4 regions of the Massilia sp. LjRoot122 genome follow, and region 1 is predicted to be linked to each of the others. Evidence: predicted binding sites of a transcription regulator. Region 1 holds the regulator's gene; each other region holds the start of a gene.

What was found. The regulator sigma-54, encoded in region 1, starts transcription at its own class of promoters, with help from an activator protein. The targets are predictions, from matches to a motif close to TGGCANGNAANCTGCTTT.
Region 2: ACSQ25_RS06465 (PEP-CTERM sorting domain-containing protein) is a predicted target of sigma-54. The motif match lies at 1,951-1,968, and genes of this name have one in related genera.
Region 3: ACSQ25_RS23235 (PEP-CTERM sorting domain-containing protein) is a predicted target of sigma-54. The motif match lies at 1,315-1,332, and genes of this name have one in related genera.
Region 4: ACSQ25_RS23050 (TldD/PmbA family protein) is a predicted target of sigma-54. The motif match lies at 1,247-1,264, and genes of this name have one in related genera.

Annotation. Positions count from the first base shown of each region.
Region 1 covers NZ_CAXUPB020000001.1:5,093,102-5,097,084, reverse strand. The annotation lists gene lptA (lipopolysaccharide transport periplasmic protein LptA) at 1-360, shown strand, start outside; gene lptB (LPS export ABC transporter ATP-binding protein) at 357-1,139, shown strand; gene ACSQ25_RS22420 (RNA polymerase factor sigma-54) at 1,139-2,611, shown strand; gene hpf (ribosome hibernation-promoting factor, HPF/YfiA family) at 2,670-3,023, shown strand; gene ACSQ25_RS22410 (enoyl-CoA hydratase/isomerase family protein) at 3,163-3,983, shown strand, end outside.
Region 2 covers NZ_CAXUPB020000001.1:1,478,491-1,482,473, forward strand. The annotation lists gene ACSQ25_RS06460 (GNAT family N-acetyltransferase) at 37-1,299, shown strand; gene ACSQ25_RS06465 (PEP-CTERM sorting domain-containing protein) at 2,019-2,684, shown strand; gene ACSQ25_RS06470 (MaoC/PaaZ C-terminal domain-containing protein) at 2,736-3,614, opposite strand; gene cphA (cyanophycin synthetase) at 3,614-3,983, opposite strand, start outside.
Region 3 covers NZ_CAXUPB020000001.1:5,271,312-5,275,294, reverse strand. The annotation lists gene ACSQ25_RS23245 (ATP-binding protein) at 1-160, shown strand, start outside; gene ACSQ25_RS23240 (helix-turn-helix transcriptional regulator) at 295-1,215, shown strand; gene ACSQ25_RS23235 (PEP-CTERM sorting domain-containing protein) at 1,369-1,977, shown strand; gene ACSQ25_RS23230 (LamG-like jellyroll fold domain-containing protein) at 2,142-2,849, shown strand; gene sodC (superoxide dismutase [Cu-Zn] SodC) at 2,937-3,458, shown strand; gene hpaR (homoprotocatechuate degradation operon regulator HpaR) at 3,467-3,976, opposite strand.
Region 4 covers NZ_CAXUPB020000001.1:5,219,572-5,223,554, reverse strand. The annotation lists gene ACSQ25_RS23060 (trypsin-like peptidase domain-containing protein) at 1-105, opposite strand, end outside; gene ACSQ25_RS23055 (class I SAM-dependent methyltransferase) at 233-1,033, opposite strand; gene ACSQ25_RS23050 (TldD/PmbA family protein) at 1,416-3,050, shown strand; gene ACSQ25_RS23045 (TldD/PmbA family protein) at 3,064-3,983, shown strand, end outside.

The sequences.
Region 1 (3,983 bases):
AAGGAAACGCCGGAAGGCTACATGAGCGTGACCCTTACCGCGAACAACGGCAAGACCGCCACCTTCCGCCAGAAGCGCGACGGCGGTCCCGACCTGTGGGTCGAGGGCCAGGCCCAGCGCATCGAATACGACGAGCGCGCCGAACTGGTGAAGCTGTTCACCGCCGCCGAAGTGCGCGAGCTGGAGAGCGGCCGCATGACCAACGAGATCAAGGGCCCCTTCATCTCCTACGACAACCGCCGCGAAGTCGCGCAGGTGCGCAACGACGCCAGCGGCGCCAGCAAGGTGGGCGGCGGCCGCGGCACCCTGATCATCGCGCCGCGCCGCACCACGGCGCCGGCAGAAGGTGCCAAGCAATGACGGCATCCATGACGGCGGCGATGACCTCGGCGGGCGAGGGCTGCAGCACCCTGATCGTCAAGGGCCTGCAGAAGAGCTACGGCAAGCGCCTGGTGGTGCGCGACGTGTCGCTGCAGGTGGAGTGCGGCGAAGTGGTCGGCCTGCTCGGCCCCAACGGCGCCGGCAAGACCACCTCCTTCTACATGATCGTCGGCCTGGTGCCCTCGGACGCCGGCACCATCGACATCAACGGCACCGACATCTCGAGCCTGCCGATCCACCGGCGCGCGGTGCTGGGCCTGTCCTACCTGCCGCAGGAAGCCTCGGTGTTCCGCAAGCTGACGGTGGAAGACAACATCCGCGCCGTGCTGGAACTGCAGCGCATGGACGGCAAGCCGCTCAGCAAGGACCAGATCAACGAGCGCCTCGACACCCTGCTGGCCGAGCTGCAGATCGAGAAGCTGCGCGAGAACCCGGCGCTGTCGCTGTCGGGCGGCGAACGGCGCCGCGTCGAGATCGCGCGCGCGCTGGCGACCAATCCGCGCTTCGTGCTGCTGGACGAGCCATTCGCCGGGGTCGACCCGATCGCGGTGATCGAGATCCAGCGCATCGTGCGCTTTCTGAAAGAGCGCAACATCGGCGTCCTGATCACCGACCACAATGTGCGCGAGACGCTCGGCATCTGCGACCGCGCCTACATCATCAACCAGGGCGCGGTGCTGGCCTCGGGCCGGCCTGACGACATCATCGCCAACGAAAACGTGCGGCGCGTCTACCTCGGCGAACACTTCAGGATGTAATGAAACAATCCCTGCAGCTCCGCACCTCGCAGCACCTGGCGCTCACGCCGCAGCTGCAGCAGTCGATCCGGCTGCTGCAGCTGTCCACGCTCGAACTGCACCAGGAGATCGAGCAGATCCTGCACGACAACCCCTTGCTCGAGCGGCTCGACGATCCGCTCGACCGCTCGGTGCGCCTGCTGGCCGACGGCGCCATCAACAGCGCGCCGGCGAGTGGCGAAGCGCCGGCGCCGCAGCCGGCGGCCGAAGAAGGCGCCAAGGCGGAAGGCGAGGGCTTCGATGAGGGCGGCAGCGAGGGCGAGCGCGGCGAGGCCGACAGCGACTGGGGCGGCGAGGGCGGCGGCGCCCGCAGCGGCGACGACGAGGATGGCCGCCCGCAGCTGGAAGCCGGGAGCATCAGCTTGCGCGAACACCTGGCCGAACAGATCCGCATGTGCGCTTGCACCCAGCGCGACCGCGCATTGGCCGAGCTGGTGATCGACGCGCTCGACGACAACGGCTACCTGGAAGAGCCGCTCGACGAGATCCATGCGCGCCTGCCGGAAGAACTCGAGATCGAGATGGACGAGCTGCGCTGCGCGCTGGCGCTGGTGCAGAGCCTCGATCCGGTCGGCGTCGGCGCGCGCAGCGCGGCCGAGTGCCTGGCGCTGCAGATCCGCCGTATGCCGGGCGTGCCCATGGTAACGCGGCGCCTGGCCCTGAAGATCGTCGAGGGGTATTTGACCTGGTTCGCCCAGCGCGAGTACACCAAGCTGAAGAAGGCGCTCGACTGCGACGACGAAGACCTGCGCGAAGTGCAGGCCGTGGTCCGCCAGTGCAATCCGCACCCCGGCGCGGCCTTCGGCGCGGGCGTGTCCGACTACGTGGTGCCGGACGTGATCGTGCGGCGCGCCAAGAGCGGCTGGGCGGTGTCGCTGAATCCGGACGTGATGCCGAAGCTGCGCGTGAACTCCCTGTACGCCAACCTGCTCAAGCAGGGAAAGAGCGAAAGCCAGATGGGCGCACAGCTGCAGGAAGCCAAGTGGCTGATCAAGAATATGCGCCAGCGTTTCGACACGATCCTGCGTGTCGCCGAGGCAATTGTCGAGCGCCAGCGCAACTTTTTCAGCCACGGCGCGGTTGCCATGCGCCCTCTTGTTTTGCGTGAGATAGCTGATACACTAGGCCTACACGAGAGCACGATCTCACGTGTAACCACGCAGAAATACATGCTGACCCCGCACGGCATGTTCGAGCTGAAGTACTTCTTCGGAAGCCACGTCGCCACCGAAGCGGGGGGAGAAGCCTCCTCGACGGCGATCCGCGCACTCATTGCGCAATTGACAGGAGCAGAAGACCCTAGGAACCCATTATCCGACAGCAAGATCGCGGAGATGCTCGGGGAACAAGGTATGGTCATCGCGCGCAGGACGGTTGCCAAGTACCGTGAAGCGCTCAAGATTCCGCCCGTCAGCCTCCGCAAATCCCTGTAAAGCTACTGCCCACTCTCACCTTGTGGCGCGGGCAGGGCACCTTCCCTAAGGAGTGTGTATGAACCTCACAATCAGCGGCCACCATCTCGAAGTCACCCCCGCCATCCGTGAATACGTTCAGAATAAGCTCGAGCGCATCACCCGCCATTTTGATCACGTGATCGACACCCACGTGTTCCTTGCCATCGATAACCTCACCGAAAAAGAAAAGCGGCAAAAGGCCGAGATTAACCTTCAGGTATCGGGCAAGATTTTGCATGTGGCAAGCGCGGCGCAGGATCTGTACGCAGCGATCGACACGCTGATGGACAGGCTGGACAGGCAGGTTCTGAAACACAAATCCATGCTTCAAGACCATAACCACGTGGCGCACAAGCGCCTTCCGGACAACGGAGAAGCCGCCGCCGCGTAAATAACGGGCGACCGCACACCAGCAAGGGCGTCTGAGGGGACGCCCTTTTTGCGTTTACTGCGCTTGTTACTTTTCGACGCTTCCAGTTTTACGCAGGTGTTCTGTAGAATGCATGTCTTTTCGACCACAGCACACCATCATGACCGATACCGTCCTGACCCGCGTCGCCAACCGCACCGGCGTCATCACGCTCGACCGGCCGAAAGCCCTGAACTCCCTCTCGCTCGACATGGTGCGCGCCCTGACCGCCATTTTGCTGCAGTGGAAGGATGATGCGGGCATCGAGGCGGTGGTCATCACCAGCAGCAGCGAGAAGGCCTTGTGCGCCGGCGGCGACATCCGCTTCTTCCACGAGATGGGCCAGGTCGGCCCGACTGGCGGCAGCGCCCTGCTGGAAGATTTCTTCACCGAAGAATACGCGCTCAACCACCTGATCCATTTCTACCCGAAACCCTACATTGCCGTGATGGACGGCGTGGTGATGGGCGGCGGCATGGGCATCGCCCAGGGCGGCCCGGACTGCGGCCTGCGCATCGTGACCGAGCGCACCAAGATGGCCATGCCCGAGGTGAACATCGGCCTGTTCCCGGACGTCGGCGGCAGCCACTTCCTGTCGCACGCGCCGGGCCAGCTGGGCCAGTACCTGGGCCTGACTGGCCTGACGATCGGCGCGGCCGACGCGCTCTACGTGGGGCTGGCGGACGTGTTCGTGCCGGGCGCCGAGCTGGCCGGCCTGATGGCGCTGGTGGAGTCGACCCCGGGCGCGCAGCTGCCGGCGTCGATCCGCAGCTTCGCGTCACAGTTTGCCGCGCAAGCGGGTGCGAGCGAGCTGCAGGCCCAGCGCGCCGTCATCGACGCGCATTTCGGCGCCGCCACGGTGGGCGCGATCATGGCATCGCTGGCGCGCGACGAGAACCCGTTCGCGCAGAAGGCCTTGAAGGCGATGCGCCAGCGCTCGCC
Region 2 (3,983 bases), 3.6 Mb from region 1:
ATTAATTGCTATTTAATAAAATATAAATCAATCGCTATGGAAAAACTTGCACCGGGTTTGGATGTTGCCGAAGAATTTCTGCGTGGCGTCGATCATCTGGGAGGTAAGAATAAGCCCACACTGGATGCGGCGAGAAATCCGTTTTTTGTCGAAGCTATCCAGGCCCATGACTTGGGTGATGATCACCCCTTGCTCGCGCTGTGGACGGGACTGCTGGCTCTGGGCAGCAGTCCCGAAAAGCTTTACCAGTCACCACAGTTCTTCCGTTATGCCCTAAGCGAGGAACAGGAAGGTTCGAGCACCCTGGCGCTGTATGTAATCCGTCGTAGATCGGATCATGCATGTATCGGAATCATTCCGATCCGGAAGACCGATCAGCAAATCACATTCGCACTCGGTCCCGTCCGGCTTTTCACTCGGAAACTGCGCGCGCTGCAAATCATGGGCAGCGTTCCGTTATTGGATCCGAGCGCGCCCGCCCTGGCGGCTGATCTATTCAAAAGCTTGCTGGACTCCCATCCGGATTGCCAGCTACTGTCAATGCAAGCCGTACCGGCCGAAGAGGTGCCGGCGCTCGAGTCTCTCCCTCGGTTGTCCGCGTTCGTCCATAATGGATTGCGCGACTGCCATACGCTTCCTTTGCCGCAGGACTTCAATACCTACCTGCAGAAATTCAGTTCGAAGAAGCGTTATAACCTGTCGCGCCAAGTGCGTCTTCTGGGCGAGCAGGCCGGTAAAATCCAGCTCTGTCGGATTGAAACACCTGCGCAGGTACCCATGCTGATCGAAGCAATGCAGGAGGTATTGCCCCCGCATCATTCAGGACAATTCGTACGCCAGACGCGCCTCGAGCTATTGGCGCAGCACGGGATCCTGCATTCCTATGTCGTGCGCTGCGGAAGCCAGAACGTTGCGTTCATATTCGCCTTGCGTTCGGATGAGGTCTGGCACGTCCACAAGATTGCAGCTTTAGCCAAGTATCAGAGCCTGTCGGCTGGAACGAGCACTGTGCATCTGGCGTTGGAAGATATCATTACTCACTTCTCGTTCAAGCAAGCTGACTTCGGCTATGGAACGCCCAACCATGAATTCCGTGCCACGCATGTCCTGCAGTCGCGTGCTATGGTTTTGCTGTGTCGGTCGCGCAGTTTAACCGCCTGTCTGCTTGCCACGCACGCCGGGTATCAAAGAGCGTCAGGCTTATTGATCACGTCGATCAAGGCAGGCCTGCGTCATGTCAAGCAGCGCAGGCGCGCCGGCTCCAGGCAACAATCCGAAGAATTGAAGCGTGGGCTTTGAATAGTGGAGGCAGCTGTCCCGTCCGCTGAGCGCCTGTGCTGCCACGATTTGTCAGGACAGTGGGCAATTCCCGGTCAAGGCAAGTTGCTTGTCCACGACGATAGCGAACTGTGCATTTCACATCTATGCACATCTACATCTATGGGGTCAGGTCTGACATTCATACATCTATGGGGTCATACATCTATGGGGTCAGGTCTGACATTCATACACGAGCTCTACGTTGGTCTTCAGGTTTTACCCACCAGAGCCGAGCCGCATCAGAACGCATTGCCTGGAAATTCGGTTGAGACCGTGTCTGAAAGTCAGACCTGACCCCGGCTCGGACGCGCGGCTCCGCTGCCTGCGTGCTTCTGGAGACCTGGACGCTATCCAGGAATGAGTTTCATGAGATTTCGAGCCGGTGCGAGCCGCGCTCATAGGGTTGAGGCCGAGTCTCAATGTCAGACCTGACCCTGGCTCGTGACCCTGGCTCGGACCCTGGCTCGCAGATGCTGCTGCCCGGTCATGTGGAGGGTAAGCCAGGACAGGGAGGGAGACATGCCTCCAGTGTCGGAAAATTTTACATCGTCAATACCGTTCGCCAGCGAGTTCCAGAAAAAAACCTGTTCGTACAAGGACTTAGGTTTCCAGTAACAATCATTTTCCAATTGGCATGTTTATTGCTTCATAGAAGATGTTTCTGCCTTCACCTACTGACATACATAAGAGAGATAAGCATGCCGTCCAAACTGAAAATCGTTTTCGCCCTTCTGTCGAGCGCCTTCGCAGGCAGCGTCTTTGCCGCTCCGATCGTCCTTGATTTCGAAGGCGTCGGTGATCTGGCGCAGATCAACAATTACTACAATGGCGGGACCGACAGCAGCGGGAATAGTGGTCCCAACTATGGCATCGCCTTCAATGCGAACGCACTCGGCCTGGTGGATAGTGATGTAGGTGGGAGCGGCAACATCGCCAACGAGCCGTCGGGCAATACCGCAATGTTCTTCCTCAGTGGCAGTCCGATTCTCAATTACGCCGCAGGTTTCAGCACTGGCTTCTCGTTCTACTATAGTTCGTCCATCGACGCGGTCATCAGCCTTTACTCAGGCCTGAACGCGACCGGCGACCTGCTCGGCTCGATCAATCTGGCAAACCAAGCCGGCAATGGCTGCAATGGCGACCCGAGTGGCACTTACTGCAACTTCACGGCAGCAGGCGTGAACTTCAACGGTGTTGCCCATTCGATCGACTTCGGCAGCGCCCAGAACTCGATCGCGTTCGACGACATCACCTTCGGCGCTGCGACTCCAGGCGTGGACGTGCCGGAGCCGGGCACCCTGGCACTGATGGCATTGGGCCTGTTCGGCGCCGGCGCCGTACGCCGCCGTTTCGGATTGCGCTGATCCGATCTGCCGCCAATCGCGATCTTGCGTTCCGGCGAGCTCGCGGCCGCTTCACGGCAGCCGCGTCGCGCCGGTCCCGGTGAATAGATAGTTACCCGTCACCGCTAGCCTGGCGTCGGCTTTCACTACGAAGTCCCCTGTGTCGGCATGGGCCGACAGCGACGCCGTAGCGCCCAGGCCGATCGGTGCGCGAAAGCGGCAGTCGATACGGGTGGCGTGCCGGCCACCGTGGCTTTCCAGGGCGGCGCAGCTTGTAGCCAGCGTGTGCATACCGTGGATGATCGGGGCACGCATCCCCATCAGGCGGGCACTCCAGCGGTACAGGTGAATCGGGTTCCAATCGCCGGACAGGCGCGCATAGCGACGGCCTGCCGTGGCGTCAAGCGTCCATTGCGCTAGCGGTGCGCCGGGCAGGTCAGCGACGACTTCGGGCTGCTTGGCGCCGCCACGCTCGCCGCGCCGGATCAGGTAAGTGCTGGTGCAGCTGAACACCGGCGCGCCATCCGCGCTGCCCGTGGTCTCGAGCACGCAGCGCCGGGCGCCGCTGGAAGAGGGTGGCAGCAGGCGCAGCACGGTCCGCAGCACGAGCGGCTCGTCCGACGCGATAAGGCCGTGCTCTTCCAGCACATTCTCCATGTGGACGAGTCCCACGATTCGAAACGGGAAGGCCGGGCGCAGCATCGTCGCCAGGTGCGCACGCTGGGCAAGCAGATACCACCAGGTCAGCGGAACTCGCTCGCCCGAGAACCCGAAGGCCGCGCGATAACGCGCGATCTCGTCCAGCGGAAGCCGTTCGAGACAGTATTCGGTGACGATGTCCGGCAGCGCGGAGGGGAGCGGACGCCGCGGACGCTTGAACAGCGCCCGCAACAGCGTGACAACACCCATGGCCGGCAGCGCCGGCACATGGGACATTGAAGAAGCAGGCATCAGCCCTCGGCGACGCGCTGCTTGATGTGGGCCAGCGCTTCGTCCACCTGGTCGATCAGGATCAGGCACAGGTCGCCGGCGTCGAGGCGCGACAGGGCACGGTCGATCGCGACGAATTCGCCGTTGATTTCCTCGACGTGGCTGGTGCGGCTGGCGCCGTCCAGGCCGCGGCGCAAGAGCGCAACCACTTCGCCGTCGGCGCGGCCGCGCTGGCACTGGTCCTGGTACAGCAGCACGTCGTCGAAGGCCCGGCCGAGGATCTCGGTCTGCTGGGTGATGTCCTGGTCGCGGCGGTCGCCGGCGCCGCTGATCACCACCGAGCGGCGCTTGCCGGGCATGCCTTCGACGGCATTCACCAGCGCGGCGATC
Region 3 (3,983 bases), 180 kb from region 1:
CGACCTGTCGAAGCAGGCCGGCTTCGACCACCACCTGGTCAAACCGGTGGAATTCCGGGCACTGGCCGACATCCTGGCCCAGCTGCCGCAGTGCCGGCCGGCGCTTGACGAGGAACAAAAAGCTGTGGCGCAGGAAGCGGATATTGCAGGCATAAGCTGATTGCGTTTGACTTTGTTGCTATAACTCAGCAATATTGTTGAATCTTCGACATCTTTACCTGAGCTGTGTCCCGTAAAAAGAACAGTCGCCAGTGGGCGCGCCTGCGAATCCTGTGTTCCGGCGGCCTGCACCTGATGACCCTCATCCCCGATGCGCTGGACCTGGTGCGCGAGCTGATTCCCAACAGCGCGTCCCAGCTGTTCCTGCTCGCCCAGCAGTCGCCCGAAGACCTGCACGAGGCCAACGTACTGGGCGTGCTGCCGCCGCCCAACGGCTACTTCTATGGCGACTCGGTGGACTTCGGCATGCCCCCGGCGGAGGCGCGCGCACGCGCGGCCCACGTGCTCGAAGCGCGCCTCGGGCCGGCCGCGAATCCGGTCGGCACCCTGACCCTGCTGCGCGACGACGGTCCGCCCTTCGACATGGACGACGAGGAAGACCTGGGACGCGTCGCCAATTACTTCGACCATGCGCTGCGCAATGCGGCCGTGGCCGGCAACGGCTTGTCAGGGGTGATCGAGGACGAGGCCATGCTGCTGGCCACCACCAATGGCGACATCCTGTTCCTGAGCGATTCGGCCGGCGCGCTGCTCGGCCAGCTGGCCTCGCAGGAGCAGCAGGTGTTCGACCGCCGCAGCCTGCCGCCGTTCTGCCTGCGTCTGGTGGAGTCGGTGGTGTACGGCGAGCGCTATCCGTGGCGCCTGCCGGCGGGCACCCTGGAGCTGGCCGGCGGCGTGCTGGAAGCGCGCGCGCAGTGGATGAGTGCCGGTTCCTATGACGCCATCCATAGCCGCACCGTCGGCATCTTCCTGAAGTTCGTGGTGCCGATGCCGCTGCGGATCTGGCGTGCGCTGGGCAGCGTCGAATTGTCGCCGCAGCAGATGGAAGTGGCCTTCTGGATGGGCCTCGGCGGCGGACGCGAAGCGGCCAGGAGCCGCATGGACGTCAGCGACGCCGTGCTGCGCGACTGCGTCAAGGCGGTCTACGAGAAGTTCGGCTGCACGTCAGAAGCCGGGCTGCTGGCCATTCTGCGTCCCGTAGTCTCGCGCATGTAAGCCGGCTGGCTGGCTCCACTGTCGGTAAATTTAACACCCTGGCCGCCGGGCTGGCCCGCCGCAGGCGCAAGTGGCTGAAAGTATAGAAATATTTATTGCTGGCATTGATTTTGCTATCCCTCTGCTCATCAATAAAAACCTGAGGAGAGATCCATGTCGATCAAGCGTCTGCTGATGTCCACTTTTGCAACTGTCCTTCTTGCCGCAGCCGGCAGCGCCTCCGCCGCGCCGTTGCTGCAGTATGCCAGCACGGTCAAGGGGTTCAGCTCGGAATACGGCACCGGCGACAACAGCTGGAGCTCGCGCCAGGTGCTGGGCGCGCCGAACACCTTCGGCTATGGCGACATCGGCACCTCGTGGGCGCCGCGGCCGCGTGACGGCACGCTGGAGTACATCTCGGTCGGCTTCGACACCGCCGTCTTCGCCACCGGCGCCACCATTCGCGAAACCTGGGGTAACGGTTTCGTGTACCAGGTCGACCTCATCGATACCCTCGGCAACCTGCACCAGGTCTGGAGCGGCGTCGACCCCAGCACCGCTGGCGCGCCCTACGATTTTTCGATCTCGTGGGATGCCACCGCCTTCCTCGTCAATGGCCTGAAGGTGTACGTGAACACCTCGCTGTCCGGCGATTGGGAAGAAATCGACTCGATCCAGCTGGCCGGCAATGCACCCGCCCAGGTGCCCGAGCCGACGTCGCTGGCCCTGATGGGCGCCGGCCTCGCGCTGTGCGGCGGGCTACGCCGCCGCCGCCGCGCCTGATTCGCCACGCACGCTTGCGCAGGAAGCAAATGCCCCGGCCCGTGCCGGGGCATTTGCTTTGGGCTGCGTCCCCGTTCCCGGTGGACATCCCCCACGACAGGGGGTGGAATGCAGTTGTTTCATTTTTTATCATACCGTCCATACCCACATGAGGACGACACGATATGAAACCGCATTCCCTGATCGCCGCGGCGCTGCTGGCAGCCGCTGGCGCCAGCCACGCCGGGCTGATCCACCAATACGAGCTGAATGGCAAGCTGAACGACGCGAAGAACGGCGACCCCTTGATTGCGCTCGGCGGCACCCTGGGCCCGAGCGGCTATGCGTTCACCGAGAACAAGGGGCTGGCGCTGCAGTATGCGCTCGGCTCGGTATATACGATCGACATGGTCTTCAAGCTTTCCAGGAATGATCTCAACTACCAGCGCCTGCTGAATTTCCAGTATGCGACGACACCGGACGACGGCATGTACGTCTCGACCGACCACTTCTGCTTCTACCGGGGCAGCTGCCTCAACGGCGCGACCTTCGCGCCGCAGCAGAGCATGCGCCTGACCCTCACCCGCGACAGCAACGCGCTGGTGACTGCCTACTACAACGGTGCGGAGATGTTCAGCTTCGACGACAGCAGCGGCATCGGCCAAGCCAATCTGGCTGGCGACCGCAAGCTGAGCTTCTTCAAGGACAACGGCGCCGGCGAATACGCCACCGGCTCGGTCGACTTCATCCACCTCTACGACAACGCGCTGACGAAGCAGGAGGTCGCCGCGCTCGGTTCCGCCGACGTGCCGGAACCGGCATCGGTCGGCCTGCTCGGCGCCGGCCTGGCGCTGCTCGGCTGGACGCGCCGCCGCCGGCAGTGCGCCGCATAAGGAGCCGCTCCGGAACATCCCCCATCCAAGGGGATGGAATACACTTGCGGGACTGCTTATCATCTCAACTACACAAAGGGGTTTGACATGAACATTCGATGGATGTGCGCCGTCCTGCTGGGCGCCACCTGCGCCGTTGCCAATGCCGCCGACATGAAGGTCACCATGAAGATGGCGACCGACAAAGGAGCGGGCGCTGAGGTCGGCACCGTGACCATCAGCGAGACGCGCCATGGCCTCGTGTTCACGCCGGCGCTCACCGGGCTGCCGGCTGGCCTGCATGGCTTCCACGTGCATGAAAACGGCAGCTGCGGTCCGAACCAGAAAGACGGCAAGACGGTGCCCGCGGGCGCCGCCGGCGGCCACCTCGATCCCAACAAGACCGGCAAGCACGGCCTGCCTTGGGGCGAGGGCCACCTCGGCGACCTGCCGGCCTTGAGCGTCGACGACAAGGGTGCGGCCACCAACCCGGTGCTGGCGCCGCGCCTGAAGCTGGCGGACGTCAAGGGCAAGGCCCTGATGGTTCACGCCGGCGGCGACAACCACGCCGACCACCCGGCGCCGCTCGGCGGCGGAGGCGGGCGGATGGCCTGCGGCGTCATCCAGTAAGCATCGAGCTACTGCCCTGGCCCGCCCTGTGCTGGCTGGACTGAACGAGGCGGCAGCTCCACCTGGGGCACCGGCGTCGCCTGCGCCGCGATGAAGCCACTCAGCGCATTCGACAGATCGTCGAGCACCGGCTTGCCCCAGGCCTTTTCCATCAGCCGGTACTGGCGCTCGATCAGGGGCGCGATCTCGTCGAACAGGCGGTCGCCCTTCGGCGCCAGCCTCACCATCACCCGGCGCGCATCCGCCGCCACGCGTTCGCGCCGCACCAGCTCCATTTCTTCCATGCGCGCCAGCACGCCCGCCATGCTCGGGCTCAGGATCTGGCACAGTTCGCACAGCTCGCGCGGCTCCAGTTGTTCGTGCGCGTCCAGTGCGCGCAGGATGCGCCACTGCTGCTCGGTCACGCCGAAATGGTTCAGCACCGGGCGGAAATGCGACATCAGCGCATCGCGCGCCATCAATAGCTGCTGCGGCAGGTCGCGGTTGGTGATGCGGCGTTGACGGCGGTGGGGGAACAAGGGGAAG
Region 4 (3,983 bases), 130 kb from region 1:
GGGGGGCGTCTCGGGCGTGGGGGCTGGAGGAAGGGTGGTGTCCTGTGCGTGGACGAGGCCTGCCAGGGCGAATGCCACGGCGGCTGCGAGGCGTGCGGTTTTCATGGATTCCTTCGGTGGCTCAAACGTGCGAATAATGTTGCGAATGGTACGAATCGCAAGAATATACACGCTCGCCGCCTAAGGAAATACACGAATCGTCACCGGGAGGCGCCGCCCCCCGGTGTGAAGCTTATTGTTTCACGAACTTGAGCGTCATGCGGTCGCTCTCGCCGATCGCCATGTACTTCTCGCGGTCCTTGTCCTTGTTGGCCAGCACCGGCGGCAGGGTCCACACGCCTTTTTCGTGGTTGGCGGTGTCCTTCGGATTGGCATTCACCTCGGATTTACCCGCCAGCTTGAAGCCCGCGCTTTCGACCTGCTTGATCACCCAGGCTTCGTGCACGTAGCCGCTCGAGGCCTTGGCATCCTGGGTCATCGAGGCAGGCAGGCGGTGGTCGACGATGCCCAGCACGCCGCCCGGCTTCAGGACCTTGTGGATCTCCTTGAAGGTGGTCTTCAGCGCGTCTTCACCGCCGCCGACCCAGTTGTGCAGGTTGCGGAAGGTGAGCACCATGTCGACGCTGTTCGGCGCCGCGATCTGGTAGCGCGCAGGCGGTTCGAAGATGCTCGGGACCACCTTGTCGTAGATCGCCGCGTTTGAATCGAGCTTCTTCTTGAAGGCCATGCCGTAGCGCTTCTCCGGAGCGATCTCTTCGCCAGCGCCGATCAGCTTGCCGTTCTGGCGCAGGTAGGGAGCCAGGATCTCGGTGTACCAGCCGCCCGAGGGCGCCAGCTCCACCACCGTCATGTTCGGCTTGATGCCGAAGAAGCTCAGGGTTTCGTAGGGGTGGCGCGCCGCGTCGCGCGCCTTGTTGGCGGCGCTGCGGTGTTCACCCGCGATGGCGGCTTTCAGGGCGTCGTCCGCCAGGACGGTACCGGCGGCGCCGGCGAGGCCGGTGGCCAGCATCGCGGTCAGGATCAGTCGTTTCATCGGTGTGAAGTCTCCATCGTGTTGTGCGCGGCCGGGCGGGACGCCGCCGCCGCGCTGATGATCGGCCACACTTGGCGGACAGTCAAGCACTGCCTGTATATGCATACGTTTCGTTCTTAAATGTGTCCGCAGCGGACACCCGGACACTCCCGCGGACACTCGCGCCGGACAGCGGACACCCACCAAATCATGCACTTAAAAGACGCTTTGTCATGGCACAACAATTGCCTATTCAAAAGCTCAAGTTGCTGCTAAGGTTGACAAGTTTGCCGAGGCTGCATCGGTCCGGTGAAGACCCTTCATTTGCGCCGTAAATACGAATAGCGGACCGCACCACAAGGCGGGACCGCTGCCCAGAAGTAGCTTGATTTCAGGAGACTCTATGGAACGCCGTACCTTTCTCAATTTCAGCAGCCTGGCGCTTGCTACCACGCTCGTCCCCTTCAGCCGTGCGATCGCCGCGGAAGAACTGCTCAGCTCGATGCCCACGGCCGCCAAGAAAGCGCTGGCCGACGTCGCGCTGAACGCCGCCACCAAGGCCGGCGCCAGCTACGCCGACGTGCGCATCGGCCGCTACCTGAACCAGTTCATCACGACCCGCGACCTGAATGTCGAGAACGTGGCGAATACCGAGTCGGCCGGCATCGGCGTGCGCGTGATCGCGAACGGCGCCTACGGCTTCGCCGCCACCTCGGACATGTCGAACGACGGCATCGCCAACGCGGCGCGCCAGGCGGTGGCGATCGCCAAGGCCAATGCCAAGCTGCAGTCCGAACCGGTGCGTCTTGCACCGGTGAAGGGCGTGGGAGAGGTATCCTGGGCCACGCCGATCAAGAAGGATTGGCGCACGGTGCCGATCAAGGAGAAGGCGGATCTGCTGATCGCCGCCAACAAGGCCGGCATGGACGGCGGCGCGACCTTCATGAATTCGATGCTGTTCCAGGTGAACCAGCAGAAGTACTTCGCGTCCACCGACGGCTCCTATATCGAGCAGGACGTGCACCGCCTGTGGGCCCCGTTCCAGGCTACCGCCGTGGACAAGACCACCGGCAAGTTCCGCTCGCGGTCCGGCTTGGGTGCGCCGGTCGGCATGGGTTACGAATACCTGGATGCGCGCCCCGAGCACAAGATCAAGGCCGCGGGCGGCGTCGCCACCCTGTACACCGGTTCGTATGACCTGATCGAGGATGCGCGCGCCGCCGGCCGCGACGCCAAGACCAAGCTGACCGCCAAGTCGGTCACCCCGGGCAAGTACGACCTGATGCTGTCGCCGGAGCACCTGTGGCTGACCATCCACGAGAACGTCGGGCACCCGACGGAACTGGACCGCGTGCTCGGCTACGAAGCCAACTACGCCGGCACCAGCTTCGCCACCCTCGACAAGTGGGAAACCAAGAAATTCAAGTACGGTAACCCGATGGTCAACCTGTACGCCGACAAGATCACCCCGGGCTCGCTCGGCTGCGTGGGCTACGACGACGAAGGCGTCAAGACCAAGAAGTGGGACATCATCAAGGACGGCGTCCTGGTCAACTACCAGGCCACCCGCGACCAGGCCCACATCATCGGCGAAAAGGAATCGCACGGCTGCTCCTACGCCGATTCCTGGAACTCGGTGCAGTTCCAGCGCATGCCGAACGTCTCGCTCGCCGCGGGCAAGAAGAAGCTGACCCCGGACGAGATGGTCAAGGACATCAAGAAGGGTATCTACATCGTCGGCGACGGCTCCTTCTCGATCGACCAGCAGCGCTACAACTTCCAGTTCGGCGGCCAGCTGTTCTACGAGATCAAGGACGGCAAGATCGGCCCGATGCTCGAAGACGTCGCCTACCAGGCCAACACCCAGGAATTCTGGAATGCCTGCTCGGCCATCTGCGACGAGCGCGACTGGCGCATGGGCGGTTCCTTCTTCGACGGTAAAGGTCAGCCGCCGCAGATCAGTATCGTTTCGCACGGTTCGTCGACCACGCGCTTCAACGGCATCAACGTGATCAACACCGCCCGCAAGATCGGCTAAGGCAGAGGACCCCATGAGCATCCTGACCCAGGAACAGACCAAGCGCATCACCGACCGCGTGCTGTCGCTCTCGAAAGCCGACGAGTGCATCGTCAACGTCGAAGGCAGCCGCATCGGCAACATCCGCTTCGCCCGCAATGCCGTGTCGACCGCCGGCCTGGCCGACGACACCCAGATCCAGGTGCAGGTCGCCTTCGGCAAGCGCCAGGGCACCGCCACCATCAACGAGTTCGACGACAAGTCGCTGGAAAAGGCCGTGCGCCGCGCCGAAGACCTGGCGCGCCTGGCGCCGGAGAATCCGGAGTTCATGCCGACGATCGGCAAGACCGCCTACCAGTCGTCCGAGACCTATGTCCAGCGCACCGCCGCCATCGACCCGGAGTTCCGCGCCCAGGCCGCCGCCTATGCGATGGAAGCCTGCCGCAAGAAGGGCCTGGTCGCCGCCGGCTTCTTCACCGACCGCGAGAGCTTTGAAACCATCGCCAACTCGAACGGCGTGTTCGGCCACCAGGTCGCCACTTCGCTCGACTTCACCTGCACCGTGCGCACCGAAGACGGCCGCGGTTCGGGCTGGGTCAAGCGCTCGGCGCGCGACGTGGCCAAGTTCGACCCGCGCGAAGCGGCCGACGTGGCCATCGAGAAGGCACTGCGCTCGGTGGACGCCAAGGCGCTCGAGCCGGGCCGCTACACCGTGGTGATGGAGCCGAGCGCCACCAGCGACCTGCTGACCTTCATGATCGGCGGCTTCAACGCCCGCATGGCCGACGAAGGACGCAGCTTCCTGTCGAAGAAGGGCGGCGCCAACCGCCTGGGCGACAAGCTGTTCGACCAGCAGGTCAACATCTGGTCCGACCCGTGGGACAAGGACGTGCCGGTGCTGCCGTGGGACGGCAACATGCTGCCGCGCGAACGCACCCACCTGGTGAAGGACGG